3 regions of the Pantoea sp. sgz302252 genome follow, and region 1 is predicted to be linked to each of the others. Evidence: predicted binding sites of a transcription regulator. Region 1 holds the regulator's gene; each other region holds the start of a gene.
The links. Region 1 encodes LexA, which represses DNA repair genes until DNA is damaged. Its sites were predicted from a motif close to TNCTGTATGTACATACAGNA; they were not measured.
Positions count from the first base shown of each region.

Region 2: dinG (ATP-dependent DNA helicase DinG) is a predicted target of LexA. The motif match lies at 6,011-6,030, and genes of this name have one in related genera.
Region 3: ACLW56_RS00870 (metal-dependent hydrolase) is a predicted target of LexA. The motif match lies at 5,133-5,152, and genes of this name have one in related genera.

Region 1 covers NZ_JBLFJW010000011.1:133,260-143,212, reverse strand. Annotated here, with positions in the region: gene plsB (glycerol-3-phosphate 1-O-acyltransferase PlsB) at 1-2,340, opposite strand, end outside; gene ACLW56_RS11005 (diacylglycerol kinase) at 2,469-2,837, shown strand; gene lexA (transcriptional repressor LexA) at 2,947-3,555, shown strand; gene dinF (MATE family efflux transporter DinF) at 3,642-5,000, shown strand; gene ACLW56_RS10990 (RHS repeat-associated core domain-containing protein) at 5,199-9,953, opposite strand, start outside.
Region 2 covers NZ_JBLFJW010000009.1:28,592-38,544, forward strand. Annotated here, with positions in the region: gene ACLW56_RS08905 (ABC transporter permease) at 1-842, opposite strand, end outside; gene ACLW56_RS08910 (ATP-binding cassette domain-containing protein) at 832-2,571, opposite strand; gene hlyD (secretion protein HlyD) at 2,564-3,559, opposite strand; gene cecR (transcriptional regulator CecR) at 3,564-4,232, opposite strand; gene rhlE (ATP-dependent RNA helicase RhlE) at 4,466-5,857, shown strand; gene dinG (ATP-dependent DNA helicase DinG) at 6,045-8,222, shown strand; gene ACLW56_RS08935 (fimbrial protein) at 8,209-8,712, opposite strand; gene ACLW56_RS08940 (fimbrial protein) at 8,709-9,695, opposite strand; gene ACLW56_RS08945 (fimbria/pilus outer membrane usher protein) at 9,716-9,953, opposite strand, start outside.
Region 3 covers NZ_JBLFJW010000001.1:169,665-179,617, forward strand. Annotated here, with positions in the region: gene ACLW56_RS00840 (zinc-binding dehydrogenase) at 1-125, opposite strand, end outside; gene ACLW56_RS00845 (PTS galactitol transporter subunit IIC) at 199-1,566, opposite strand; gene gatB (PTS galactitol transporter subunit IIB) at 1,569-1,862, opposite strand; gene gatA (PTS galactitol transporter subunit IIA) at 1,890-2,351, opposite strand; gene gatZ (tagatose-bisphosphate aldolase subunit GatZ) at 2,344-3,633, opposite strand; gene ACLW56_RS00865 (DeoR/GlpR family DNA-binding transcription regulator) at 3,983-4,762, shown strand; gene ACLW56_RS00870 (metal-dependent hydrolase) at 5,167-5,757, shown strand; gene ACLW56_RS00875 (L-cystine transporter) at 5,888-7,279, shown strand; gene dpiA (two-component response regulator DpiA) at 7,340-8,020, opposite strand; gene dpiB (sensor histidine kinase DpiB) at 7,989-9,650, opposite strand.

The DNA of each region.
Region 1 (9,953 bases):
GGTTTCCGCCGGTTCGGCATCGCCGGAGTCGCTGATAAAGCCCTCGTCACGCAGCGTCAGCACCAAGGTGCTGAATACTGCTTTGTCGAAGAACTCTGGCGCGTTGATGCCGTGCAGCACGGAGAGACGCTGTGCCACGGTGCGGCTTTCTTTCTCCAGCGTACTGCGGTTGATTGACGGGTTCGCGCTCAGCAGCCAGAAGGTGATGGCGTAGCGTTGCAGCGTCTCGCGCGCACCGGCTGCCAGCAACTGCAGCGTGCGGGAGTGAGACGGGTTAATGCTGACCGTGTCATTCTCAACCGTGACCAACTCCTGACGCTGCATTTCTGCCAGCAACAGGTCGATAACGCCCGCCAGTTCGGTTTTTTCCCAGCGCAGGAACAGCTCGGCTTTCAGCATCGGGTACAGGGTCTCGACGTGGCGAACCATCTCTTCGCGTGAGAGTTTACGATGCTGAGTGACAATCGCGGCCAGCAAGGACGGGATCATCAGCATATGCGTGATGTTGTTGCGATAGTAGGTCATCAGCACCGCCTGCTCGCGCGGCAGAATGATGATGTCACCGATGGTGTCTTTCTCCACTTCGAACTTATTCATCTGCAGCGCATGATCGATAAGTTCGTTGGCGCTGAGGGCAGGCACGGTCGAATCCTTCGAATACGGCACATTGCGCATCAGCTGCAGATAGCAGTCTAACTGCTGGGCGAGCTGTTCGCGGGTCAAAGAACGTTGACGAGAAGCCAACAGCGCGGTCACACACAGGTTCATGGCATTCGCCGCGCCTGCGTTGTTGATGCGCACCATCAGGTCTTCGGCAATGTTGTTCACCGTTGGCGTCAGCCAGGCCGGGCGAATTGCTTCAATCGGGTCGATAGACTCGCGCCATTCTGGCACGTGCTGATTGAGGTAGGTCATCAGCGGCATCGGTTCGCCAAAGTTCACATAGCCCTGGCCGAGATTACGCAGCTTGCTCAGGCCTTTCAGCATCTGAGGCAGGCTCTCTTTCTCTTTGGTCGCGCCACGCAGCTCTTTCGCGTAGGTGCCCACTTCCATCACGTGCTCGTAGCCGATGTAAATTGGCACGAGTGTGATTGGACGTGTCCCGCCGCGCAGCATCGCCTGAATGGTCATCGACAGCGTGCCGGTTTTCGGGTCGAGCAGGCGACCAGTACGGGAACGGCCACCTTCCACGAAGTACTCAACGGAGTAACCACGGCTGAACAGTTCGCCGAGGTATTCACGGAACACGGTGGAATAGAGCTTGTTGCCCTTGAAGGTACGACGAATAAAGAACGCGCCCAGGCGGCGGAAAATCGGGCCGGCTGGCCAGAAGTTCAGGTTGATCCCCGCAGCGATGTGCGGCGGCACCAGCCCTTGATGGTAGAGCACGTAAGAGAGCAGCAGATAGTCCATGTGGCTGCGGTGGCAAGGCACATAGACAATCTCGTGACCGTCGTGGGCCAACTGGCGTACTCGCTCGGCGTTGTTAACGTTAATCCCCTGATAGAGGCGGTTCCAGGTAAAGCCCAGGACGCGGTCTGTCAGGCGGATCATCTCGTAAGAGAAGTTAGCCGCAATCTCTTCCATCAGCGCAATGGCGTTCTGCTGCGCTTTTTCGTGGGAGATTTTCTTGCTGCGCGCTTCATCTTCAACGGCGCGGGCAATCGCTTTGGACGCCAGCAGCTTGTTGAACAAATCCTGACGCGCAGGCAGGCGCGGGCCTACGGCCGCCAGACGCTGACGGGCGAAGTGCGTACGTGCCACACGAGCCAGCTTCTGCGCAATAATTTTGTCTGTGCCGTGTTCGGTCGCCATGCGGCGCAGTGACACGGACGGCGAGAAACGCACGAAGCTGTCACGACCAAGCCAGGTGACGGCGAAGAACTTCTGGAAACCGTTCATCATGCGCAGTGGCGGGTTAACTTCGCCTTTTTCGCGCCCCGGAGAACGCCCAAACATCACCGAAACCGGCACCATCTGCACGTCGAGATCCGGGTTGCTGCGATGCAGGTCCAGATAGTTGTGGAACAGCTTGATGGATTCTTCTTTCGGCGTGTAATAAGTGAACGCGCGCGGCCCGCCGTGAATGAACACGTAACGCGGCAGCTCGGTTCCGTCGATCACCAGCGGCTCCAGCGGATCCGGGAGATCGTGCGCCAGACATTGGGCGCGTAACGTCAGCAGATCTGCCTTCGAGTTATAGGGCAGAACGTACATAATTGGGCGTGAGGTATCGAGTCCAAGTTCCTGGGCAGGATTTGCCGGAATGGACTTGCTTTTTACCAGCACGCTTAATGGTAAATTCAGTAATTTGTAGTAAATTCGTGGCCAGCCAGACATAAACGATGTAAAGCCTCTGGTTAATCATGCAAATGCGTCGCAAGGATAACAGAAAGTAAGCAGAATATCTGTTCTACCACTTACGGCGCGCAGGGACATTGACGTTAATAAATAAAAAGGTTCTTTTGATGGCCAATAATACCACCGGGTTAACCCGAATCATCAAGGCAACAGGCTACTCCTGGAAAGGTTTTCGTGCGGCGTGGAAGCACGAAGCCGCTTTCCGTCAGGAGGGCACCGCTGCCGTTATCGCCGTTATTATTGCCTGCTGGCTGGACGTGGATGCTATCACCCGCGTCCTGCTGATTGGTTCGGTGCTTCTGGTGATGATAGTGGAAATTCTCAACAGTGCGATTGAAGCGGTGGTCGACCGTATCGGGCCGGAGCATCACGAGTTGTCAGGGCGCGCGAAGGATATGGGGTCTGCCGCAGTTCTGCTGGCTATCTTTATTGCCGTCATCACCTGGGTGCTGCTACTGTGGTCGTATTTTCGATAGACGCCACATAATTACGCAACCGTCTGGTTTTTTGTGCGTTTTGCGGTTCCAAATTCGCCATCAACTGTATATACTCACAGCATAACTGTATATACACCCAGGGGGCGGAATGAAAGCGTTAACGACCAGGCAGCAAGAGGTGTTTGATCTCATCCGGGATCACATCAGCCAGACGGGCATGCCACCGACGCGTGCGGAAATTGCACAGCGCCTGGGATTTAAGTCCCCTAATGCGGCTGAAGAGCACCTGAAAGCGCTGGCGCGTAAAGGCGTGCTTGAGATTGTCTCCGGGGCTTCTCGCGGCATTCGTCTTCTGGTTGAAGAAGAAGCGGGCATCCCACTGATTGGCCGCGTGGCAGCCGGTGAGCCGCTGCTGGCACAGCAACATATTGAAGGCCATTATCAGGTTGATCCAGGCATGTTCAAGCCAAGCGCAGATTTCCTGCTGCGCGTCAGCGGCATGTCGATGCGCGACATCGGCATCCTTGATGGCGACCTGCTGGCGGTGCATAAAACTCAGGATGTGCGTAACGGCCAGGTGGTTGTCGCGCGCATCGACGATGAAGTGACGGTCAAACGCCTGAAAAAACAGGGCAGCACCGTTGAGCTTCTGCCTGAAAACAGCGAATTTTCCCCGATCGTGGTCGACCTGCGCGAACAGAACTTCTCTATTGAAGGCCTGGCGGTTGGCGTGATCCGTAACGGCGAATGGCTATAATCATCCTTTAGCCTTCTGCTTCGTGTTTTGAGTGGCGCAATTCTGGCGCCACTTCGTTTTACCTTTCCACTCTCACAGGTTTTCCGATGTCGCTATTCACTGCTGCGGACAAGGCATTGTGGCGTCTTGCGCTGCCGATGATTTTCTCCAATATCACTGTCCCTTTACTGGGGCTGGTGGATACGGCGGTGATCGGGCATCTGGATAGTCCTGTGTATCTGGGCGGTGTCGCAGTGGGTTCAATGGCGACCAGCTTCCTCTTCATGCTGCTGCTTTTCCTGCGAATGAGCACCACCGGCCTGACGGCTCAGGCTTATGGCGCGAAAGACCCCCAGCGGCTGGCGCGTGCTTTGGTACAACCGCTGTTACTGGCGCTGGCTGCCGGGTTCGCGATTGTCCTGCTTCGTACGCCGCTTATCGAGCTGGCGCTGCATATTGTCGGTGGCAGCGATGCGGTGCTGGAACAGGCAAGGCGCTTCCTTGAGATCCGCTGGCTCAGCGCGCCCGCTTCTCTGGCAAACCTGGTCTTACTGGGCTGGCTGCTTGGTGTGCAGTATGCTCGCGCACCGGTCATTTTGCTGGTGGTGGGGAATGTGCTGAACATCGTGCTCGATTTGTGGCTGGTGATGGGTCTGCACATGAACGTGCAGGGCGCAGCGCTGGCAACCGCGTGTTCGGAATATGTCACTTTCTTCATTGGCTTGCTGATGGTTCGGCGGGTACTGCATTTGCGTGGCATTTCGTTAGCGCTGTTGAAAGAGGCCTGGCGTGGTAATGTTCGTCGTCTGTTGGCACTCAACCGGGACATCATGCTGCGTTCGCTGCTACTGCAACTCTGCTTTGGCGCTCTGACCGTGTTTGGCGCGCGTTTGGGCAGCGACATTGTCGCGGTCAACGCCGTGTTGATGACCATGCTGACGTTCACCGCCTACGCGCTGGATGGTTTTGCTTATGCGGTTGAAGCCCATTCTGGGCAAGCATATGGCGCAAGAGATGACAGCCAACTGCTGCACGTCTGGAAAGCGGCGTGCCGACAATCCGGCTTAGTGGCACTGGCGTTTGCCATGATTTATGCCGTCGGCGGGGAGCACATTGTGGCGATGCTGACTTCTCTGCCACAACTGCGTGAGCTGGCCGATCGTTATGTTATCTGGCAGGTCATTCTGCCGGTGATTGGCGTCTGGTGTTATTTGCTGGATGGCATGTTTATCGGTGCGACACGAGGGGCGGAAATGCGTAACAGCATGGCTGTCGCCGCCGCTGGCTTTGCTCTGACCCTGTTAACCGTGCCGCTGTTTGGCAACCACGGATTGTGGCTGTCGCTGGCGGTGTTTCTCGCGCTGCGCGGGCTCTCTCTGGCATGGATTTGGCGACGTCACTGGCAACGCGGAACCTGGTTTTCACTCTCGTCGTCAGTTCTGGATCGGCATACTCCATTTTTTTGAAGCCCCCAGATGCAACCTGATTTAGATAGAGTTGGCTTGAGGTCAGTGGAGTTCGAAATGTTCAAAGTGGTGCATGATACCGATTATAATTGAGTTTTGTGGAGTATCTGTATATTCAGTCTTGATGTCAAAATACTGTAGTGGAGTCACCTGAAATACCGCAACAAACAGGTAACTCCACCAAATGTTCATTTCACACTACGCAAGTGGGAACATCGGTATTGCCTCCCCCATTGCAACTCCTGGGTTGAATTGTTTTAGCTTCATAAACCAGGGCGTTCCAAATACCGTTATCTTTGGATCCGTAAAAGTCCCCCCCACGATACTGAAGATTTTGCGAGAGGGGAAAGCATAGACACTCCTGTTCAGGGCAGTTGCAAGATTTTGTGCATTGTTACGTGCACCTGCTGGCGATCCACCACATGCAGCCAGAAAAATTGCACTGTCACTGTCGTCCAGGGCAGTGCTGTTAAGAACAGTGCGAGTAAAGTTTGCAAACTCTTCCACGCTTTTACCTTGATCCACCCAGCGCCCAGGATTGTTTGCAACCTCTACGGGGACCGCCAGGCTATCAATATTACCATGTGCTTTGACCATTCGAGTATTACGGCCATTGAACATGAACTTTCCGGAGATTGTATAGTTTGCCCCTGGATAAACTTTTTGAAACCCAGTGTTTATCTGGATAACTCTACTGGTTGAATATTTTTGCGCCAATCGCCATGTAACACGGTGTCCGATAAACATGATTGCCGGAAAACTTTCAAATAAGATGCCTGCCCCACCGAGTACTGCACTGGCAATGGTTAGCTGCTGAGCGACATTATCATCTTCCACTAAAGTCGCAGCAAGACCCGTCGCAGCACCAGCAACACCGAGGACACCTCCAGCCAGTGCTATACCACTCAACAGGAGTGGTGCCGACCCCAGAAGCGCAAGTGCACCAAGCCCAAAACTAAATATAGAAAGAACCAGTCCCAAAGAGGCAAACATTATTGCAACATCGCGTCCCTGCCCGGAGAGATCAGAGTAGGTTATGGGATCACAGATGCAATAATTGTAAGGGTTAATTCCACCCTTGCCGAAAGGACTCATAGCGTCATATTGCATAAAGCGCATCAACGAACTGTCGTACGCTCGTGTGCCATTTCCTAAATGATAAAGCTTTGTTAGATCATCATACCGGGCTCCTGCAAATCGGATGGGATCATAGGCCGCTGGAACTTCTGCATCCTTGATATAACCATAAGGGCTATATAGTAAAGGCGTAACTTCTCCTGGGGAGGGGAGCGAGCCATCGATTTCGCCAAACACCCCACCGAGGCGATCGCTGAATTGTAGTGTTTGTGTTTTCGTGTAACTACCTGAACCACCGCCCAGTACGTTCATCGTATCGACCCCGGCCGGAGTATGGATATAACTGGCAATGTGCTCATTTGTTGTTGATGTTGCCTGTTTTCTCCATGAGGTATCGAATATACTGTTGCTATAGCCAAAGCTGGTGCCATAACCACGCGATCTGACATCTTCTACACTCAATTCTTCACTACCCAATGAACCTTCACTATTGGATTGAAAGGATACAGTACGGTTCGACTCGAAAACTTTGGCTAATTTCTCAAATGAATCATACGCATAGGTGAACGAACGGTTACCCGTTGATTTTGTTATAATATTTCCAGATTCATCATAGCTAAGCATTACAGGTAAAGAAGGTTGGTACCCCGATTGGGATATTCTTATTAATTCAAATGGGTTTTTCCCTGCATATGTAAAATCTGTAATAGTTGTATTACTGGAACTCTCATCTACTGTTCTACAAGAGGAAATATTGTTGAACTTGTCATAAATATACTTATACCATGTGATGTTATATCCATTAGCGTTCGTAGGATAGGCTGTTGACAGATTTGAAATATCGGCAGTTATCAAACGCCCAAGATAGTCAAAATCGTATGTCGTTATCGTTGAATTCGCAGGGGTTGTGAAAATATCTTTCTTAATAACATTACCGAATCCATTAAATTCCTCTTTATGGTGTGCAAGCACCTTTCCGGTAGTATCAGAATAAACTTTATTTATAACACGTAGCTGATGATCATAAGAAAGTTCGAGTCTGTATACCTGATCGTTCCGATTCGACTGTTTAAAAATATAGGAAACATCCGATGGTAAATCTCCAGCCAGATAAAATACGCTGATTTCCAGATCGTTTCTCTCATCATAATTGATATAGATTTTACTCACTCGTCCTGCTGAATCATAACTATAATTGATGGTTTGGGACGGTCTTCCTGCAGATGATTTAATCATCTTCTTTATCCGTCCAGAAGTCGTACGCAGAAATTCATTCTTGTAGCTGCCGATAGCAAAACCATCAGTGACTGTTTCACTGATTACGTTCAGGTTTTGATCATACGTGATATCACGTATATTTTTTTTAGACCCGAGTGTATAGGTCTCTCTGATAAGCTTCACCGTATCTTTGTTATACTCGTATTGATATTTTCCTTCATTTCCTGGCATGGTAATTGTTGCAGGTAACGAATCAAATTCAGGGAAATAAGTATATTGAATAGCTCTATTACGCGGTGTTGTTTTTTTACTGGCTACCGTATATCCAGCTTCATATTCATATCGCGTCACGAAGCGATCTAGCTGATTGGGATTACGATCTTCTTGCGTCAAACGCCCCAAACCATCATAATTTAAATATCCAATGGTTGTATCGTCAATAGCCGTGCTTTCAACTTTAGGTTCCAGGCCATAAGGCCAATAATTTATTTTTGTCGTACGTACCTCGCTCTCCTCCTGTCCTGTTTCAGTCAATAAATTGGGGCGATCAAAAAAATCATACGCATATGTTTTTTTGACACTCTTAGTGCTAGTGCTATCTGTAAGTTCGATATCCTTTATGCGATAAAAGGTATCATAGTAATAGCAGGTTAAGGTTGCGACAGTCACGCCATCTTTTTTGTATTCATAATTTTTTACCGGACGTAATGAATAGGGATCAAAATCTGTCATTTCATAATTAAATTTAGTATTCTGTTCTGATACGGTAGTATACTCAATGAGTTGTGCATCTCCTATATTGAATCGACTGTATTTGGTAAAACCATCATGATAATTAGCCTGTCTTGGGTTACCCAGAACATCGTATATATATGAGTCAGTCAGACTTAAATTTCCTTCGGATCTGTTCGATAAAGGTACGTTATAGTCGTAGTGAGTTTCTAATAATAATTGCCCTTGAGTATCGAATTCGGCGACCATGAGATTTTGCCCACTAGCGACAAGCTTAACGACATTACCCATCGCATCATATATTTCCGTTACTGCGTTGACTTCGGGAGCATTTGTTGTTTTGCTGAGACATTTAGTCGTGCGATCATACTCATAACGGTATGTGGTCGTGCTCTCTTTATCCGTACCTTTAGCTCTTGTCACCGAAGTACTTCGTCCAAATGAGTCATAATTAATTTCAGTAATAACGTCAAGAGCATCTTTTAATTTTGTCGGCCAGCCAGTTAATGACATAGCAGTCTCAGAGTATGTCAACGTACTGTTGTCCCATCCGATCTGCGTTGTCGCTGTAGTAATTTCGTCACCCGCTGAAGATAAGGTGTAATTGAATGCCACCGTCGTGCCATTCATCTGAGATAAACGCAACGTGGTACTTTTCAGTCGTCCGCGATTGAAATTTTCGGATGCCGTTGATTTATAATATTCGTTCCAGATTACTTTATATCCTTCATTCCATCGCCCTCCGGTAATCTTTCTTTCTTCAGAATTACTTAATACGGTGTAGGGATAATTATCCTTATTGCTCACCGAGGTATAAAAATACTCAGATACAATGCCATCAATAGAAATATCATTTTGATATCTTTCAATAGAAGATAAATGTCGGACAAAACCATGAGGATCTGGAGGGCAATTATCAACAGCTCCAGATGAAGAATAATAAGTATATCTAAGTTTCATTTTTCCAGATTCGCTGCTGGAAATGATATTGCCATAACTATCGTATTCAGAACGGAACGTTGTGGTGCGAAGGTGAGAATCCTCAAGATCTGTTTCTTTGTAGTCTGTTTTTATCTGTACTGGCAGCTTATATGTTCGAGGTAAAGCTGTATAATCAAGAGAGGTGCTCCCATTGTATGTGTTTTTTACGGTAATCTCTTGAGCTAATACAGGAGCCACAAAATGATCTGCCACAAAATTACTGCGAATTAACCTGTGGAATTTATCATAAGTGTATTTTTTACTATACAATGCGACATCATCCAGGAAAAATTTTTCCGTTACCTCATAGATGTATCCAGATGGACATGAATATATGTTATCAATGGCATTATCATCCCATGATGACACGCCATTGTAGCCAAGAAAGTTATTAGAACCTGAGGTCGAGCCATAACTATATTCATGTTTCTCAGTTTTGGTAGCGCCAGTGCCAAGTGAACTCATTGAAAATGTATATAATTTCACGGTTGGTAGCGAAGCGAAAGGAGCGCCAGATGGTGCTAAGATATCTGAACTGTAATTTATTGTTTCGATAGCCTCCCCAAAAAAATTACTGGTTACCTGTGTGATTACGCGACAAGAATTTATTCCCGCATAGTTAAATGTAAGAATATCAATTGTTGGTGAAAGAGCCACCTGGCATTGCGTTATGCTTCTGAAATTTCCAGAAACTACAAGGGTTAATTTATTGGTGAGAGATGGCTTGTTTTTATAAACTTCAATATCTACATAATAGTAGATCTCATTACCACGCCGTGTAATGGATAATAAATCGTTGTTGAACTCATCGTAGATACGTTCGACGAAAGGTTCGATCGAGAACGTTTCTCTGAAATAGTATTGAACTGTCAGTTTATAACCATTTTCATGTCTGATTTCCGTAACATAGACGAAAGAATTATCTGATGTGACGGGGGTTAGTGT
Region 2 (9,953 bases), on a different contig from region 1:
AGCAGCCCCATGCCCAGCGTGCTGAGCAGAAACAGGCTGGTAATGAAGAATAAAATCACCAGCGAGCCGCGGTAGGGCACCCCGAGAATAAACACCGACACCAGCATACAAAGCAGCATCGCCAGCATCCCGAGGAAATAGTAAGGGATCAGTTTGCACAACAGCAGCTCGGCGCGGGTGACTTCGGTGGAGAGCAGCGCTTCCATGGTGCCGCGCTCCCACTCGCGGGCCACCACCAGCGAGGTAAGGATCGCGCCGATAACCGTCATGATGATGGTCACCGCGCCAGGAATAATAAAGTGCTGGCTGATGGCCGCCGGGTTAAACCAGTAGCGCGTCTGGACGTCGATAAGCGGCTCAAACTTTTCGCCCCTGTCCTCCGCTCGTTGCATCTGCCAGATTTGCCAGATCCCCTGCACGTAGCCTTGCACAAAGTTGGCAGTATTGGGTTCGCTGCCGTCGGTGATCACCTGAATCGGCGCTTCGTCACCGTCGCGCGCCATTTGCGCGGCAAAGTTCACCGGGATAACCACCAGCCCGCGAATTTTGCCCGCCTGCATTTTCTGGATAAGCGCCTGGCGGTTATCGCTTATGGTGGCGTCAATGTAGGGCGAACCGGTCATGGTGTGGGCGAAGTCGAGCGCTTCCTCGCTCCGTTGTTCCAGTAAAATTCCCACTCGCAGCTTGCTCGAATCGAGGTTGATGCCGTAGCCGAAGATAAAGAGCAGCATCAGCGGGATAACCACCGCAATCAGCCAACTGCTGGGATCGCGAATAATCTGCCGGGTTTCTTTCACGCACAAGGCGCGAACCCGTCGCCAGGAGAGAACGTTACTGGCCATCGGCATGCTCCTTATCCCAGTCATGGATAAGCGTAATAAACGCTTGTTCCATCGTTGGATCAGTCGTTTCCTCGTCAGCCGCCTTGGCTTTCAAATCATCCGGCGTGCCGCTGGCAATCAGCTTGCCGCGATACACCAGGCCAATGCGATCGCAATATTCCGCTTCGTCCATAAAGTGCGTTGTCACCATCACGGTGACGCCTTTTTCCACCATGCTGTTGATGTGCAGCCAGAACTCGCGGCGGGTGATAGGGTCGACGCCGGAGGTCGGCTCATCAAGAAACAAAATATCCGGCTCGTGCATCAACGAGCAGGCCAGCGCCAGTCGTTGCTTAAAGCCGAGCGGCAAATCGTCCGTGGCGTGGTTGCTGATGCTTTTCAGGCCGAAAGCGTCGCTCATCTTGTCGATTTTTTCGGTCTGTGCTTTCCCGCGCAGACCGTACACGCCAGAGAAAAAGCGCATGTTCTGCTCGACCGTCAGGTTGCCGTACAGCGAGAACTTTTGCGCCATATAGCCCAGATGCTGACGAGCCTTGCCGGAGCTGACTTTCAAATCCATGTCCAGCACCAGCGCTTTGCCGGAGGTAGGTACCAGCAGGCCACACATCATTTTAAAGGTGGTGGATTTGCCCGCTCCATTTGGGCCGAGCAGGCCGAAAATCTCGCCGCGTTTAACGGCAAAGTTGACATGATCGGTGGCGGCAAAATCACCGAATTTCTTGGTGAGTTCTTTGGCCTCAATCACTGTTTCTCCGGGCTCGCCCTCTACGGTGTGAAGAATGGCGGCGAGAGGCGATTCAGATGTGCCAGCGCCGCCCAGCAGGTCGATAAACGCATCCTCAAAACGAGGGTCGGTTTCAGCTATCTCAATGTCTGGCATGCCTTCTGCCTGACGAATATCTTTAGCTGCGGCGTCTTTCTTAAGGATGAGGCGCACGGAGCGGCCCTGAATCATGCCGTCGCTCACTTGCGGTAATTTGAGCGTGCGTTGCAGCAGCTTGCGATTGTTCTCTTGCGAGCTGTTCAGCAGAAAACTGCGTCCGCGCATGGTGTCGGTCAATGCTTTTGGTTCGCCTTGATACAGCAGCTCGCCTTCGTTCATCAGCAGCACGTCGCGACACTGTTCGGCCTCATCCAGATAAGACGTGCTCCAGAGGATCAGCATCCCGTCGCCAGCCAGTTCATGCACCATTTGCCACAGTTCGCGGCGTGAAATCGGGTCAACTCCGACGCCCGGTTCATCAAGCAGCAAAACTTTTGGCTCGCCGACCAGCGTACAAGCCAGGCCTAATTTTTGTTTCATCCCACCGGAAAGCTTGCCCGCCAGACGTTCGGTAAACGGGCCAAGCGACGTAAATTCCAGCAACCGGGCGAAGGTTTTCTCGCGAACGTCACCGGTGACGCTGCGTAAATCGGCATACAGCGTCAGGTTTTCCATCACCGTTAAATCTTCGTACAACCCGAATTTTTGCGGCATATAGCCGAGCGCGGCGTGCAGGGCGCTGCTGTCGTTAATTGGGTCGTAGCCGATAACGCTCACGCTGCCTTCATCGGGTTTCAGTAATCCCGCCAGCATCCGCATCAGTGTGGTTTTGCCCGCGCCATCGGGGCCGACGAGCCCGGTGACATAGCCTGATTGTATTGTGCAATCCAGCTTTGCTACCGCAGGCTTATCCATGCCGGTAAAGCGTTTGATAAGCCCGTTAAGCTTAATCACCGCTTCACTCATGAGCGTCTCCCTGCTGGAATTTCACGGTCACCGGCATGCCCTGACGCAGGGCATCATCGGCATCGGTCACGATAATGCGTAAGCGATAGACGAGATCTGTGCGCAGGTCTGGGGTTTCAACCGTTTTGGGGGTGAATTCTGCCGTCGGGGAAACAAAGCCAATTTTGCCGTGATAAGGCTTATTTGGGCGACCATCTGTATAGAGCAGCAGTTCGCGCCCTGGCTGGGCCTGATTCAGGCTGCTTTCATCGACATAAGCTCGCACCCAAACCGGGCGCGTCAGGGAAAGCGTCAACACGGTACTTCCGGCGTTGAGCATGCTGCCGGGCTCTACGGCGCGAGTCAGGATAGTGCCGTCAGACGGGGCGAGCAGGGTGGTGTCCTGCAAATCGAGCTGCGATTGTGCCAGCTGCGCCTGAGCCTGTTCGAGGCTGGCTTTGGCCTGAGCAATTTCCTGCGGACGGTTACCGGCGTGATACTGGTTCAGTTTGTCCTGGGCTGATTTCAGCGTCGCTTGCGCCTGGTCACGTGATGAACGGGCATTTTCCAGGTCGTTGGCGGAAATAGTCCGGCTTTTCCACAACCCCTGCTGACGTTGATAGAAGTTTTGCGCATAATCAGCGGCGGCTTTTGCCTGACGCACCGCGGCGGCGGCCTGCGCGATTTCTTCGTCGCGATAACCTGCCACCAGCAAGTCATATTTCGCCTGGGCTGCGGCCACGTTGGCTTTGGCCTGCATCAGCGCATTTTCATAAGGGGCATGATCCAGCTCGCCCACTGTTTGCCCGGCTTTAATCGCATCCCCTTCATCCACCTGCAAAGCCTGCAAGCGTCCCCCGACACGGAAACTCATATTGACGGTGCGAATATCCACGTTGCCATAGAGGGTCAGGCCGTTGTCTTTTTTGCTCTGATACCAGAAAGCCCCTGCGGCAATGGCCGCGACGATGAGTGCCACCGTCAGACCGAGGATAATGGGTTTTTTCATGACTTCAGCTCCTTTGCGAGAGTCCTTGCAGCAAGAGATCGATATGGGTGGCGATCACCTGGAAAATGATCCCGGCTTTTTCCTCATCAAACTTCGCCCAGCCAGTGCGCAGCAAAATGGTTTCCTGGCCTAAACGGAAGGCGAGGATTTGGCCGAGCAGCGCGTGGGTGTGCAAAATGGTTTGGGTGTCGTTGGGATCAAGCCCTGTCCAGGCGGCAATCAGGCGCGTCAAATGCCCGTGCAGCGGGGCAATCACCTGGTCGTGAATTAATTGATAAGCGGGTGAGGGCGAAAGCTGCTCACGGGAGATAAACTTACTGAGATTGACGGTTTCATCCTGAGTCAGCAGCAGGATCATGTTTTTACTGGCGCTGAGGATGAGGTCGCGAATCGCGTCTTTGTCTGGATTGGGCTGGCTCAACAACTGCTCGCCTGTTTCGGCAAGCGGGCGGAAGTTGCTGCCAATGAAATCGGCAATCCACTGGGCGCAGGCGAGATAGAGATCTTCCTTCGAGCCAAAATAGTAGGGAATGGCGGCGATGTTTTGCCCGGCAAGGGCGGCAATATCGCGGGTGGTGGCATGCAGGCCATATTCACCAAACTGGGCGATAGCCGCCCGGATAAGCTGGTTTTTGGCTTGTTCGCCTTTGCTGGTAATGGGCGTGGTATTCATCGCGCCTCGCAAAGTTAATCAATCGATTGATTAAGATTATGACTGTTTTTTCACCTTGTCCACATTCAGTGGCAATTTATTTCGTAGATGAAGAGAAGAGGGATATTTTATGCGGTGTGTCACAAAAACTGCTACACTCCGCCCCTTGCTGACATTATCGTTTTTGTCTTACCGCACTATCACTATCACCCTGAAAACGATACCTGTCATGGTCGGGGCGGTTCGGAGTTGTTATGTCTTTTGAAACCCTTGGCCTGAACGCTGAGATCCTGCGCGCGATTGCGGAGCAGGGCTACAGCCAGCCTACCCCTATTCAGCAGCAGGCTATTCCTTGCGTACTGCAGGGCCGCGACCTGATGGCGAGCGCCCAGACCGGTACCGGCAAAACCGCCGGATTTACCCTGCCGCTGCTGCAACAGCTGGTGCAGAAAGAGCCGCACGCGAAAGGCCGTCGCCCGGTTCGTGCGCTGATCCTCACCCCCACTCGTGAACTGGCCGCTCAGGTGGGCGAGAACGTTCGCGAGTACAGTAAATACCTCAATATTCGTTCGATGGTTGTGTTTGGCGGCGTGAGCATTAACCCGCAGATGCTGAAACTGCGCGGGGGTGTTGACGTGCTGGTGGCAACGCCGGGTCGTCTGTTAGACCTCGAACACCAGAATGCGGTGAGCCTCGATAAAGTCGAAATTCTGGTACTGGACGAAGCCGACCGCATGCTGGATATGGGCTTCATCCATGATATCCGCCGCGTGCTGGCGAAATTGCCTGCTAAGCGTCAGAACCTGCTGTTCTCCGCGACCTTCTCCGATGAGATCAAAGCGCTGGCCTCTAAATTGCTGCATAACCCGCTGGAAGTGGAAGTGGCGCGTCGCAACACCGCTTCTGAGCAAGTCACTCAGCACGTGCATTTCGTGGATAAGAAACGCAAGCGGGAACTGCTGTCGCAGATGATTGGCGAAGGCGACTGGAAACAGGTGCTGGTGTTCACCCGTACCAAGCATGGCGCCAACCATCTGGCAGAGCAGTTGAACAAAGACGGCATTCGCAGCGCCGCAATTCACGGGAACAAGAGCCAGGGCGCACGTACTCGTGCCCTGGCAGAGTTTAAATCCGGCGATCTGCGCGTGCTGGTGGCAACGGATATCGCGGCGCGTGGCCTGGATATCGAAGAGCTGCCGCACGTGGTGAACTACGAGCTGCCAAACGTCCCGGAAGATTACGTGCACCGTATCGGTCGTACCGGGCGTGCAGCCGCGACGGGTGAAGCGCTGTCACTGGTTTGTGTGGATGAACACAAACTGCTGCGCGACATCGAGCGTTTGCTGAAAAAAGAGATCCCGCGTATTGCGGTGCCGGGCTATGACGTCGATCCATCTATCCAGGCAGAGCCGATTCAAAACGGTCGTCAAAGCCGTGGCGGCGGGGGTCGTGGTCAAGGCCAGCCTCGTCGTAACGACGGTGGTCAGGCACGCCGCAGTGATAAACCAGCCGGTAACGGCCAGGCGCGTCGCAGTGACAAACCAGCCGCAGGCGGTCAGGCTCGTCGCGCTGAGGGCGATCAGCCACGCAGAGAAGGTGCCGCACCGCGTCGTCGCCGTCCGCGTAAGCCTGCTGCTGCGCAGTAAGTGCGAAACTGAACAATGGTCGCTCCGGCGGCCATTTTTTTTGCCCCATTTTTCTGGCGCACAAGCTCGGTATCTCTCGTAGGCCGGTGTCAGGCGAAGCCGCCACCCGGCTTCTCGTGAATGTTTTGCCCCCACCGCCGGAAAGTGTCAGAATAGTGGCTGTTTATACAGTATTCGGACTTCTTCAATGGCACTTACCGCCGCGCTGAAGGCGCAAATCGCGTCCTGGTATAAGGCGCTTCAGGAACAGATCCCCGATTTCATTCCCCGGGCACCGCAACGGCAAATGATTGCTGATGTGGCGAAAACGCTCACCGGTGAAGAGGGCAGGCATCTGGCTATCGAAGCGCCAACTGGCGTCGGTAAAACGCTGTCTTACCTGATTCCCGGTATCGCCATTGCTCGTGAAGAAGAAAAAACGTTGGTCATCAGTACCGCCAACGTGGCCCTTCAGGATCAGATCTACAGCAAAGACCTGCCGCTACTGAAAAAAATCATTCCCGATCTGCGTTTTACCGCGGCCTTTGGTCGTGGGCGTTATGTCTGCCCGCGTAATCTCGCCGGGCTTTCTAGCTCTGAGCCGACACAGCAGGATTTGCTGGCGTTTCTGGATGATGACCTCACGCCCAATAGCAAAGAAGAACAAAAACGCTGCGCAAAGCTGAAAGCCGATCTCGACAGCTATAAATGGGATGGCCTGCGCGATCACACCGATCAGGCCATTGACGATGCGCTGTGGAGCCGTTTAAGCACGGACAAAGCCAGTTGCCTGAACCGTAACTGTTTCTACTATCGCGAGTGTCCTTTCTTTGTGGCTCGTCGCGAAATTCAGGAAGCAGAAGTGGTGGTCGCTAACCATGCGCTGGTGATGGCGGCGATGGAAAGTGAAGCGGTATTGCCGGAGCCGAAAAACCTGCTGTTGGTGCTCGATGAGGGCCACCATCTGCCGGATGTTGCCCGCGATGCGCTGGAGATGAGCGCGGAAATTACCGCGCCGTGGTTCCGGTTGCAGCTCGATTTGTTCAGTAACCTGGTGGCGACCTGCATGGAGCAATTCCGCCCGAAAACCACGCCACCGTTGGCGATACCAGAGCGCCTGAAAGAGCACTGTGACGAACTCCAGGAACACATCGTTTCGCTCAACAATATCCTGAATTTGTACATGCCTGCCGGGCCGGAAGCGGAACACCGTTTTGCCATGGGCGAGCTACCGGAAGAGGTGATGGCCCATTGTCAGCGGCTGGCGAAACTGACTGAAATGCTGCGCGGTCTGGCGGAATTGTTCCTCAACGATTTAAGTGAACGCACCGGTTCTCACGATATCGTGCGTTTGCACCGCGTGTTGCTACAGATGAACCGCGCACTCGGGATGTTTGAGTCGCAGAGCAAACTCTGGCGTTTGGCATCACTCGCCCAGGCTTCAGGCGCGCCCGTCAGCAAGTGGGCCACGCGGGACACGCGAGACGGGCAGCCGCACGTCTGGTTCCACTGCGTGGGCATTCGCGTCAGCGATCAGCTGGAAAAACTGCTGTGGCGCAGCGTGCCTCACATTGTGGTGACGTCCGCGACGCTGCGTTCGCTGAACAGTTTTTCTCGTTTGCAGGAAATGAGCGGCCTGAAGGAGAAAGCCGGAGATCGCTTCGTGGCGCTGGACTCACCGTTTAACCACGTCGAACAGGGCAAAATCATCATTCCACAGATGCACTTTGAACCGTTGATGGAACACGAAGAGCAGCACATCGCGGAGATGGCCGCCTTCTTCCGTGAACAGGTGGAAAGTAAAAAGCATCTCGGCATGCTGGTGCTGTTCGCCAGCGGACGTGCCATGCAGCGCTTCTTAGAGTGCGTGCCGGATTTGCGCTTACTCCTGCTGGTGCAAGGTGATCAGCCACGTTATCGGTTAGTGGAACTGCACCGCAAACGGGTTGAAGGCGGTGAGCGAAGCGTGCTGGTTGGGTTGCAATCCTTCGCGGAAGGCCTCGACCTGAAAGGCGAATTGCTCAGTCAGGTGCACATCCACAAAATTGCTTTCCCGCCAATCGACAGCCCGGTGGTGATCACCGAAGGCGAATGGCTGAAAAGCCTCAATCGTTACCCGTTTGAGGTGCAAAGCCTGCCAGCGGCGTCGTTCAATCTGATTCAGCAGGTGGGGCGACTGATTCGTAGCCACGGCTGCTGGGGCGAGATAGTGATTTATGACAAGCGCCTGCTGACCAAAAATTATGGCCCGCGTTTGCTCAACGCCTTGCCTGTGTTCCCGATTGAGCGCCCCGAAGTGCCGGAAGTCAAAAAAAGCCCGGCAAAAGTGGCTGCCGGGCCGAAAAAAAGCATCCGTGCTAAGAGGCGCGGTCCTACTGGTAAATAAAGGTCACCTGCACCACGCTGCTGAACGTCCCGGCGCTGACGGGCGTTGAAGTGGTGTAATAGCGTGCGGCAAGCGGAAAATCGGCGGTGTGATTACTTTGGTTAACCAGCACGCTAAAGCTGGCATCCGGTGCGATCAAAATCTGATCCTGAGGATCGGACAGCTCCAGCGCCAGACCTTTCGCGCTACCGGTGTTGGCAAATTTTGTCGGGTGAACACTGTCTGCCTGTCCGTGAAAGGTGGCGGTGGCGAGCACGATGCTTGTCGGGCATTTTGAGAGCGTTAAATCAAAGTTTTTCCATTCCCCGTCATCACCCACCTGTTTGAAATCCTTTGCAACGGCCTGACCCAGGTTGACCGTCAGATTTTGACTGGCACTGTCGACCTGGCAGGTATTAGCCACAATATTTCCGTGAATATGAATCGGGATTTCGTCTGCCAGCGCCTGGCAGGCCAGTCCGAGTAGCAGCACAGTGAGTAACTTTTTCATTTATACCCCAACGTAATCGTGGCCACGGAATTGGCTGTGCCCGGTGTCACCTGCGAACTTATTTGCTCATAGGCGAGAATAAATGGAATCGACAGCGGAACGTTCGCGTAGGCCGGTGTCGGCGTGTCGGTATAGGAGCCAAAATTCGGTGGCTGGCCATTGGAGTTTATTTTGACGCCCACGCCGGTGGCGACGCCGTCTTCCGGCGTTAATTTAATGACGTCCGCATAGTTTTGCTCGTAGCCATTCGCGCTGGTTATCATCATCTGCGGTTGCACCGTGTTGTTGCAGCTCACCGTGATAGTAAAGTTTGTCTGGGCGACCACAGTGCCTTGTCCGGTAAAAGCGCTGATCGGCAGGTTGCCCAACATGACGGTAAGCGATTTCGGCGAGACGTTACAGGTCACCTCTTTGACCGTGACATTCCCTGCATAAGAGAGGTGATTCGGGTTACCGATCGCATCATGTTGATAAACGCCGACCCCAAAGACCGTCTGGCTCCCTACCAACGTTCCGGGTGTCACTGTGTCACTGATTTTCACCAGTTCGAGCGTCACGTTAAAATCGAAGGAAAGGCTTCCGTCGGACGCGATATAACCCAGTGGCGTTGAGGAGGAGTTGCAATAAACGCCGCTGGCGCCTGTGATCCGCTGCCCTCTGTCGTTTATCAACGCGATGCCAATCCCTTGCAGCCCGGAAGAATAGACGCCGCTCATTCCCGGCACCTCAGTGCCTGACCCGAAGTAACAGGCAATAATCGGTAAGCCCGCTTCAGCGGAACTGGTGCAGTTACCTGCGACATGCACGCTCTGTTCCGTTCCCGGAATGGTGGAGCCCACAGCCAGCGTGGTGGAGACCGAAATCGAGGCGAGCGTGAACTCTTTTGGAATATTCGGCGAGGTGCAGCTGGCTTTCGCGTGCGGCATAAAAAATGCCGCTGCCGCGAGAATCAAAAGTAAAAAGGACTGTTTTGCTATCGACATCTTAGGGTTTCCCTCGTGAATCAGTGACACTGCCCGGCAGCGTGAATAATGTTGGCTTGGTCTTTTTTATCCTTCAGGGCATAGTCGACGATGCAGCGCTCACTGGCGTCATTCCCCCAGGAAACGAACAGTTTTCCGTGTTGGGCAAGGCCGGTGAGATAAACCTGGCCGTCATTGCCGACAATAAATTCATTGCTTTTATCTTCGGTGGTGACCGTTGCGCCAAATGGCAACGGTTTACCGTTATGACCCAGCGTC
Region 3 (9,953 bases), on a different contig from region 1:
ATATCGGAACCGCATAATCCCGAACAAATAACCTCAACTAATACATCATCGGATTTTTCAATTTGAGGCACTGGCTTGTCTTCAAGCGTAACGCGGCCTCCGGCGTTAATAACGACAGATTTCATTAAATTGACTCCGGACGGGGGAACCCCCGTCACATAAAATAATTAAAGGATAATATCAGGTGTTATTTCTGGATTATTTTGCCACTGTAGCGTCAGCAGCGTCGGTGACCAAATGAGTCTTCTGGCGGGCACGTCGCCAGGTCAGCAGCACACCCGCCAGATAGACAGCACCAATAACAACCAGCGCGGCCACATTTTGCCAGGTCAGCAACTGAATCAGCAAATACGTGATCGGGGATCCCCCCTGGTCCATCGATGCAACCTGCCCGCCCGCTTTAAGCGCGCCTGCGTTCGCGGCCAGTTGGGTATGCAGACTAATAGTCTGTGTGGCAATCCATAGTGTAATGCTCATGATGATCACACCGGATATCAGCGTGCGGAACAGATTCCCCCGGTGAACAGCCACTGCCATAGCAACAAAGAACCCGATAGTTGCCAGATCCCCAAACGGCAAAACTTTATTCCCTGGTAAAAAAACAGCAATCAGGATAGTCAATGGAATAAAAATGAGGCTGGCAGACACCACTGCGGTATGTCCCAGAAGCAATGCGGGATCAAGGCCAATCAGGAAATCATCACCGCCGAACCGTGCCTGCAGGCGCTTGCGAGCCTGCTTAGCAATCGGTGTAAGCCCGTCCATGATAGGCTTAATAACACGCGGCATCAGCAGCATAACCGCTGCCGTTTTCACGGCCAGCTGTAGCACCTCTTTGGGGTCGTACGCTGCCAGCAGCCCGATGACAATCCCCATAACGAAACCCACCGTTACCGGTTCGCCAAATGGTCCAAAGCGGCGCTGAACATCATCAGCACTGAAATGGATCCGGCGCAGACCCGGTACTTTTTCAATAATGGTATCGACCAGCACGGCGATTGGCCCCAGGTAGGCCGACGAACCATGTGGAATGGCAATTCCGTCAAGTTCAAAAAACTCGCGGGTATCACGGGCGAACCAGTCTCCCAGCTTGTAAACAAATGCGGCGTGAAGCACGACTCCCAGCATACCCAGCCAATAGGAGCCCGTTGCCAGATGCACCATTGCCCCGGTAAAGGTCATGTGCCAGATGTTCCAGATATCGACATTGACGACGCGAGTCATTCGCGTAATCAGCATCAAAATATTGACACCGATAGCGACAGGAATCGCGATAAGTGCAATCTGTGATGCCCAGGTCATTGGGGATGAGCCAGGCCAGCCCACGTCAACCACTTCAAGACCTATCTGGAAGTGCTCAGCCATCGCTTTTGCCGCTGGTCCAATAGAATCCAGCATCAAACCAATGACCAGTCCTATCCCCACAAAACCAATACCAATATGCAGCCCCGACTTAAACGCATCACCAACTTTCATTCCCAAACAAACAGAGAAAATGATGATAACAATGGGCAACATAACTGTTGGTCCCATATCGAGGATATAACGCATGATATCTGCAAACATAATCACCCCCGAAGAATAGCCAGAATGTTTTGCTGAAGAGCATTAATCCCCACCCCGGAAATAAACGGCATCCCATGAACAACAGGAATATCACCGAATTTACGGTCAACGCGGGCCGTTGTACAAATAAGATCGACACCATCCAGATAGGTATCAATTTCATTAACCCGGCATTGCACAATTTCCAAAGGAATTTTATGTAACTCGCACAGTTCCTTAATTTCTTCAGCCGCCATTGTGGACGTAGCTACAGCCCCGCCGCAGGCAACAATGACTTTACGCACATTACCTTTCATATAAGTTCCTTGTATAAACCAGATTCGTCAGGCAGTCGCTGCCAAAATCTGTTGATTGAAATATTCAGCCAGAGCGTCTTCAGAAGAGGCAGCCAGTAACCCATCAATGAATGAAGGTTGCTGAAGTTGGCTGAATAACTGTTTCAGGAGTTTCATTTGTTCCTGGGGATTCGATACGATCAGCGCAATAATCAATTCTGCGTTAACATATTCGTCACCATCCGCCTGCATGAACGGCACCGGTGATATCGGACGAATAACACAGATTGCAGGTTCTTTCGCGTGTGTGGCGTCGCAGTGCGGGATTGCAACGGCATGGCCCTCCAGTTCAATTCCGGTAGGGAAAACAACTTCCCTTTCCAGCAGTGCCGCCGGATAAGTGTCTTTGACAACACCTTCCGCACACATTTTGGTACCAATAAACGCCAGGGCTTCGGTGGAATTGTTGAAATGTAACCCATCGCAAAAAAATCGGCGGTAATTAGACATTTGCCACCTCGCTCTTTGCTACGGGGGGAGTACAGCCATAGGCATAGTCGCGTAATACATCCTGTATTTTATCAATGACAAATAATCGTCCATCGACAGGCAATTCTCGGGCCTGCACCCGCTCAAACTGGCGCGGGAAATACTGACTCACCAGCCCAAGAGGAATACTGACTTCCCGGAGATTTTGCAGAAGTTTTTCCACGGAACGAGAGATCCGGTCATTACCCCAATAATAGCGAATACGATCAGACAAGCTGAAATGCACATCCACCATCGACTCAGAATGTTTGGGACGATAATATTTTCTCCAGTAACCAGGCTCGTCCTGCATCACTTGATCGATAACAGCCATAATACGGCTCTGATCCTCCGGCTGAATCAGCTCTTCTTCAATTCTTGCCAGAGAGAATATCGCCTCACGTAGCGCGAACGTCAGAGCCGGGCCCACCTTTAAGATCGCAAAATGACCTTTAACGAGAGCCCGATAGGCTTCGGGTGTCTGGTAGTCCGTAGAATGGGCTTCAAACACCATCGGAGTGGATTCGATAAAGCGGCTAAGCGCCTCTGCTTTCGACGGGTCAAAGTGAATGATATTACTGTGATCGAATTCAACACCAGGCTGCACTACCAACGCCGAGATACGTTTAACTGCATCAGACAGACCAGCCTTTTGAAACGCTAACTGGTGAATCTTAATCGTGTTGGCTGCATCTTCTGCCCGTGTGATATGCACCTCGTTAATAGCGGAGGCTTCGCCGCCAGGCACAGGAACTTCAGTCCCCACAACATAGGTCAGCTGGTTTTTCTGCTCTTCCGTCGCCGCGTCTTCAGCGACACGACACAAATCAGCCGCTCTTTCTGCGACGGTTTCAGGAGGCAAAGGAACGGGATCGTCGGCGCACGACATGGATGTGTCCAGGTGGATTTTTGTAAATCCTGCCCTGACATATTCAGCGATCAGAGTACGGGATTTCTCCATCGCAGACTGCGCATTTTCATTTTGCCAGCAATTTGGCCCCAGATGGTCCCCCCCAAGAATAATACGCTCTCTCGGAAAACCGACAATGGCAGCAATGCCAAAAACATAATCACGAAAATGCTCCGGCTTCATGCCGGTATAACCGCCGAACTGATTAACCTGGTTCGATGTGGCCTCAATTAGCACCTTACGTCCAGTATCTTTATCCAGCTTAAGCGCCGCTTCAATAACCAGGGGATGCGCGGAACATACGGAACAAATCCCGCGGCCGCTCTGCTGATGCTCGTTGATAAACTCTTTCACAACATAAATCCTTTTGGTAAATGAAAAAATGGTGTGAATCGGATATGACCGAAACTCGCACCATTATGTACATTTGCCTACATATCTTTATGTGATCAAGATCCATTATCTTACGAATATCTTCAAAACCCTTTAAATGCCTTCATTATTTAATTTCATTTGCTTTCATATCATTTCATTTTCATTGCTTTTCATCAAAAATGAAAATATAAAATCATATTTTTCAATTTGTTATATTTATACAAAATACCACACAGGTACAAAAACAGGATTAGGCAGAAAAAATTGACTCTCGTCTTTTACTTTCTTTTCCTTTCATTTTAAGATTGCCGGATAAGGAAGGTGGGCAATGAACACGTTTGAACGGCGTAACAAAATTGTTGAAATGGTCAACACAAAAGGCAGCGTGACAAGCAACGACCTGGCCTCTGAATTTGCTGTCTCGGGTGTGACAATCCGCGCGGATTTGCACTACCTCGAAAAAAAAGGTCTGCTTATTCGGTTTCATGGCGGTGCGGCACAAAACCTGACTACCGTACAGGCGTTGCTGACCGAGGGTAAGGAACTGAGCCTGACGGATCGGTACGAACTTGCTTCAGACCCGAAAGAACGTATTGCGATCCAGGCCGCCAGTCTGGTACAGGAAGGTGACACCATCATTCTGGACAGCGGCAGTACGACTAAGCTGGTTGCAGAAAAACTAATGGTACTTAACAACATTACGGTGATCACCAACAGCCTGGCCGCAGCCAGCGTACTGGCAGAAAACCGAAATATCACCCTGGTTGTCTGTGGGGGAACGCTTCGCCATAAAACACTTTCGCTGCATGGCCGGATTACCGAACTCTCATTGCAGGGTGTATCCGCAAAGCTGATGTTCGTTGGCGCTGATGGACTTGACAGCCAGAATGGAATTACAACTTTCAATGAAGGCTATGCTGTCAGTTCTCTGATGGCAGCGGCAGCTCAACAGGTCATCGTCGTGACCGACTCGACAAAATTCGGACGTAAAGGTTTAAGTACCGTGTTACCCATAGAAAAAATAGACGTGATAATTACCGACAAGGAAGCACCAAAACAGGAAATTGGTCTGCTTATAAAAATGGGGAAAAAGGTACTTTTGGCCTAAGCATTTGGACTATAGAAACAAAAAGCCGTCCCGAAGGACGGCTGACAAACCTCTAACGAATACCGTTTTGTCATGGGTGGCAGAACAAAAAATAAGGAAAATCAATTTATTGATTTTCGGCTCAGCGGGTCGAAATCAATGTTGTCCCCGTCAACATGACCGCTGTCCTTCGTCACTAGCTCCGGAACCGTCATGTTTATGTACACCGCAGAATAAAAGGGATGACTTCAGTGCAAAAGTCAGCATATACAAAAGACAGGGGAATCAATATGCCTGGAAACAGAATTAACCCCGTTCACTCATTCACGCATGAGGTCATGTGACAAAGAGTTACACCGTCACCTCTTCCGCCTACTGTACAAAAACCCTATACTGTATGAATTGACAGTTTGACGGGTGTTATCATGACAGCGGAAGGCCACCTGCTCTTTTCCATAGCCTGCGCGGTGTTTGCCAAAAACGCCGAGCTGACACCTGTTTTGGCGCAAGGTGACTGGTGGCATATCGTTCCCGCGGCGGTCTTAACCTGCCTGCTGCCGGATATCGATCACCCGAAGTCGTTTCTGGGGCAGCGATTAAGCTGGATAGCCAAACCCATCGCCAGAGCCTTTGGCCATCGGGGCTTTACGCACAGCCTGTTGGCGGTCTTCGCCAGCCTGACGCTGTTCTACCTCAAAGTACCGGAAAGCTGGATTGTGCCTGCCGATGCCATTCAGGGCATGGTGTTGGGATATCTGAGCCATATTCTTGCCGATATGCTGACCCCTGCGGGCGTGCCTCTGCTGTGGCCCTGCCGCTGGCGTTTCCGTTTGCCGATTCTGGCACCGCGTAAAGGCAACCAACTGGAACGCGTGTTGTGTATGGCGCTGTTCGTTTACGCCGTCTGGATGCCGCAATCCATGCCCGAAAACAGTGCGGTTCGCTGGTCATCCAACCTGATCAGCGCCCTGCAATTTCGCTTCGACCGCTTTATAAATCACCAGACTGAACATTAAACCAGCGAAACCATCACTTTCGTCATAAACCATTCCATTTGGATATAAGCGCCACATCACACTTCTGCTACTCTTGCGCCATAACAATCGACTCGATTTTGGGTCGGAGAATGACATCAGGAGAACGGGGATGAATTTTCCATTAATAGCGAACGTCGTGGTGTTCGTGGTGTTGCTGTTTGCGCTGGGGCAAACCCGACATAAGCAGTGGAGCCTGGCGAAAAAAGTGCTGCTCGGTCTGACGATCGGCGTGGTCTTTGGTCTGGCGCTGCAACTCATTTACGGTGCCGATAACCCGGTACTGAAAGACTCTATCCAGTGGTTCAACATTGTCGGCAACGGCTATGTGCAACTGCTGCAAATGATTGTGATGCCGCTGGTCTTCGCCTCTATTCTGAGTGCGGTCGCGCGTCTGCATAACGCTTCTCAACTGGGTAAAATCAGCTTCCTGACTATCGGCACTCTGCTGTTCACCACGCTGATTTCTGCGCTGGTGGGTGTGCTGGTCACCAACCTGTTTGGCCTGAGCGCTGAAGGTCTGGTGCAGGGTACTGCGGAAACCGCCCGTCTGAATGCCATTCAAAGCACCTATGTGGGCAAAGTCGCTGACCTGAGCGTGCCGCAACTGCTGCTCTCTTTCGTGCCGAAAAACCCGTTTGCCGATCTGACCGGGGCAAACCCAACGTCTATCATCAGCATCGTGATTTTCGCCGCATTCCTGGGTGTCGCGGCGCTCAAACTGCTGAAAGACGATGAGCCAAAAGGCAAGCGAGTGCTGACCGCTATCGACACCCTGCAAAGCTGGGTGATGAAGTTGGTTCGTCTGGTGATGCAACTGACTCCTTACGGTGTGCTGGCGCTGATGACCAAGGTGGTGGCCGGTTCTAACCTGCAGGACATCATCAAGCTTGGCGGTTTCGTGGTGGCTTCTTACCTCGGTCTGGCGATCATGTTTGTGGTTCACGGCCTGCTGCTGGGTGCCAACGGCGTCAATCCGCTGAAATACTTCCGTAAAGTGTGGCCGGTGCTGACCTTTGCCTTTACCAGCCGTTCCAGCGCCGCGTCTATTCCGTTGAATATCGAAGCGCAAACCCGTCGTCTGGGCGTACCGGAATCTATCGCCAGCTTCTCTGCTTCCTTTGGTGCCACCATTGGTCAGAACGGGTGTGCAGGTCTGTACCCGGCGATGCTGGCGGTAATGGTTGCCCCAACGGTTGGCATTAACCCGCTCGATCCGCTGTGGATTGCGACTCTGGTAGGTATCGTCACTGTGAGTTCTGCGGGTGTGGCCGGTGTCGGCGGTGGCGCAACGTTTGCTGCGCTTATTGTGTTACCTGCAATGGGTCTGCCGGTCACGCTGGTGGCGCTGTTGATTTCCATCGAGCCGCTGATCGATATGGGCCGTACTGCCCTGAACGTGAACGGTTCAATGACCGCCGGCACGCTGACCAGTCAATGGCTGCGTCAGACCGACAAAGCGGTGATGGACAGCGAAGACGAAGTCGAGCTGGCGCATCGCTAAGCCCTGCTTTGTTCCACGCCTGAACGGTGAGTCAGAGAGAATCTGACTCACCGTTTTTTATTATGCGCCCCGATAAATTCGCTGCGGCCGCCCTACTTTTCCGTAAACAATCTCCGCCACAATCTGCTGTTGGCTGGCAGCAAATTCCAGGTAACGCCGCGCCGTCGTCCGACTCAGTTTGAGTTCCTGAGCGACAGTTTCCGCCGTGTGGCGCGTCTCGCTGTCGGCAAACAAAGCCAGCACTTTTGCCAGAGTCAACGCGTCGATCCCGACGGGCAACTCCAATTTGGGCTCGCCTCGCGCATAGGCATTGAACATCTGGTCAATTTGCCGTTGGCTGGCGCTGGTCGCCGTCGCGAGCATCAGCATGCGCTGCTGATAGCGTTCCAGCGTCTGTTCCAGTCTTTCATAGGAAAGCGGTTTGACGAGATAATCAAACACCCCACCGCGCACCGCTTCCGACACGGTATCCATATCACTCGCCGCCGTGGTGAACACCACGCCGCAAGGGTTATGCGCCAGCGCCAGTTCATGCAGCAAGGTGATGCCTTCACCATCGGGCAGGTAGTTATCCAGCAGGATCAGCGCCGGTTTAAAACGCGCAATCATGATGCGCGCCTGAGCCAGATTCCCCGCCAGCCATACCTGTCCGCAGCCGCGAAAATGGCGGATAAACTCGGCATGCATTTCCGCCAGCGGCGTTTCGTCTTCAACTATCAAAATCGTGAGAGGTTGTACCATCGCTTAAAATCACTTTCGGAATAAAAACGGAAAATAAAGCGCCGCAGGGATCATTGTCTTCCTGAATGATCACGCCGCCACAGCGCGCTACGTAGCTGGAAATCAAATACAGGCCAATCCCGTGTTCACCCGTTTCATCCGGCTTGGTGCTCACGCCCTGCTCAAAAATAAGGTCACGCAGAGCGGATGAAACCCCACATCCCTGGTCGCTGACCTCAATCACGACGTCGTGGCCTTCATCACTGAGAAAAAGGTCGACAGACTTATCGCCCTGCGGGTTGTGCAGACTGGCTTCAAAAGCGTTATCCAACAGATTACCGACAATGGCGGCAAATTCGGTACTGTCCAGGCCGACCGGAAGCTGCCGCAACTGGCTGCCTTCCACAATGTTCAGGGTTAACCCGAGTTCATTGGCGCGTTGTACTTTGCCAAACAGCAAAGCCGCCACCTGACGGTCGTCAAAGGAGGCACGCAGCTTGTCAATAAGCGCCTGCTGGGCCTGCGATTCGCCTTTCACCATCTCAAGCACCCGGTCATACTCTTTCATTTGCAGCAAGCCGCTGAGCGTCGCCATCCAGTTAAGATGCTCGTGGCGCAGGGCCCGCAGCCCTTCAATATACTGTTTCACCTGGGTGAGTTGTGCATTCAGGGTGCTGATTTCATCTTTACTGCGAAAACTGATTATCGCCCCCAGCATCTCATTGCCGGAACGGATCGCGCCCCGATTGGCGATCACGCTCAGCCCGTTAAACGTACACATCACATCCTGTCGCTTCTCGGCAATTTTCTCGGTAAAAAACGCGCAGGGATGCACCACTTCGCAAATCGGCTGGCCCAACCACTGTCGCCCCGGCGAACTCAACCCCAGCATCTTGCGAGCGTTCCGGTTGATGGCGGTAATATACCCTTCTGGATCGACGGCGATTAAACCTTCAAACACGGAACCAAACAAGGCCTCTTGCTGACGCACAACGCGGGCAATCTGCCTGGGCTCCATGCCCAGCATCTGGTGACGTATATGCGTAGCAAACAGCCAGGAAAGCAGCAGCAGAATAATCAGGATCAGCACGAAAACCCCGGCCAGCGGCAGTAAATAATCTAACCGCCAACTGTCAATCTTGCTGACCAGATACCCCAGCGAGACAACACCAATCACCTTGCCTTGCTCATCGAAAATGGGCGTTTTAGCTCGCATCGCCATCCCGATGGAGCCTTTGCCGGTGATGAAATAGCTTTCGCCTTTTTCCAGCGCGCCGGGTTTGCTCCACTGCATCGGATAGCCAATTTTCTCGGGATTGGGGTGATACAACCGGATGGAGTGGCTGTCGCCAATGACGACATAATCAAAGTCGGATCCGCCCGCCAGTTTGTTCGCGATGGCCGCCAGGCGTTGGGTATCCCGGTTTTTCACCGCAGCAATCAGGCTGTCGTTGGAGGCGATAATTTTGGCCTGATTCATCGCCATATCACGCACGTGGCGGGTGAGATAGTCTTCGAAACTGGCCGACAGATACTGACCCAGCGCGGTCACTAATAAGGTGGAGATCAGCAGAAGCAGCAGAAATATTCTGAGCGGAAAAGCAAGACGGCGGAAAAACACAAAGCCTTTAGCCGTTTTTTGACCTGACATGAACACTTTCTTACCCCGATGTTTTCCTTTTCCCCAATCACCTCAAAAATGTAATAGATTTGTTTTTACTACGTCCAGTTATCACGGTGAAATTCGTTACGGATTCCACAAATAAAATAAATTAAGAAAATAAACACCACGCATTAAACACCATTAACATCAATAAAGAAAATAAAAACCATTAAGTCCAGTTAAATCAGACAAGCCTTTGTGAAACAAGTCAAAAACGAGGCGATAAATAGCTCGTACTATCGCCACGTGATTGAAGGATAACCGATCACGCGTACACAAATGTTATTAATT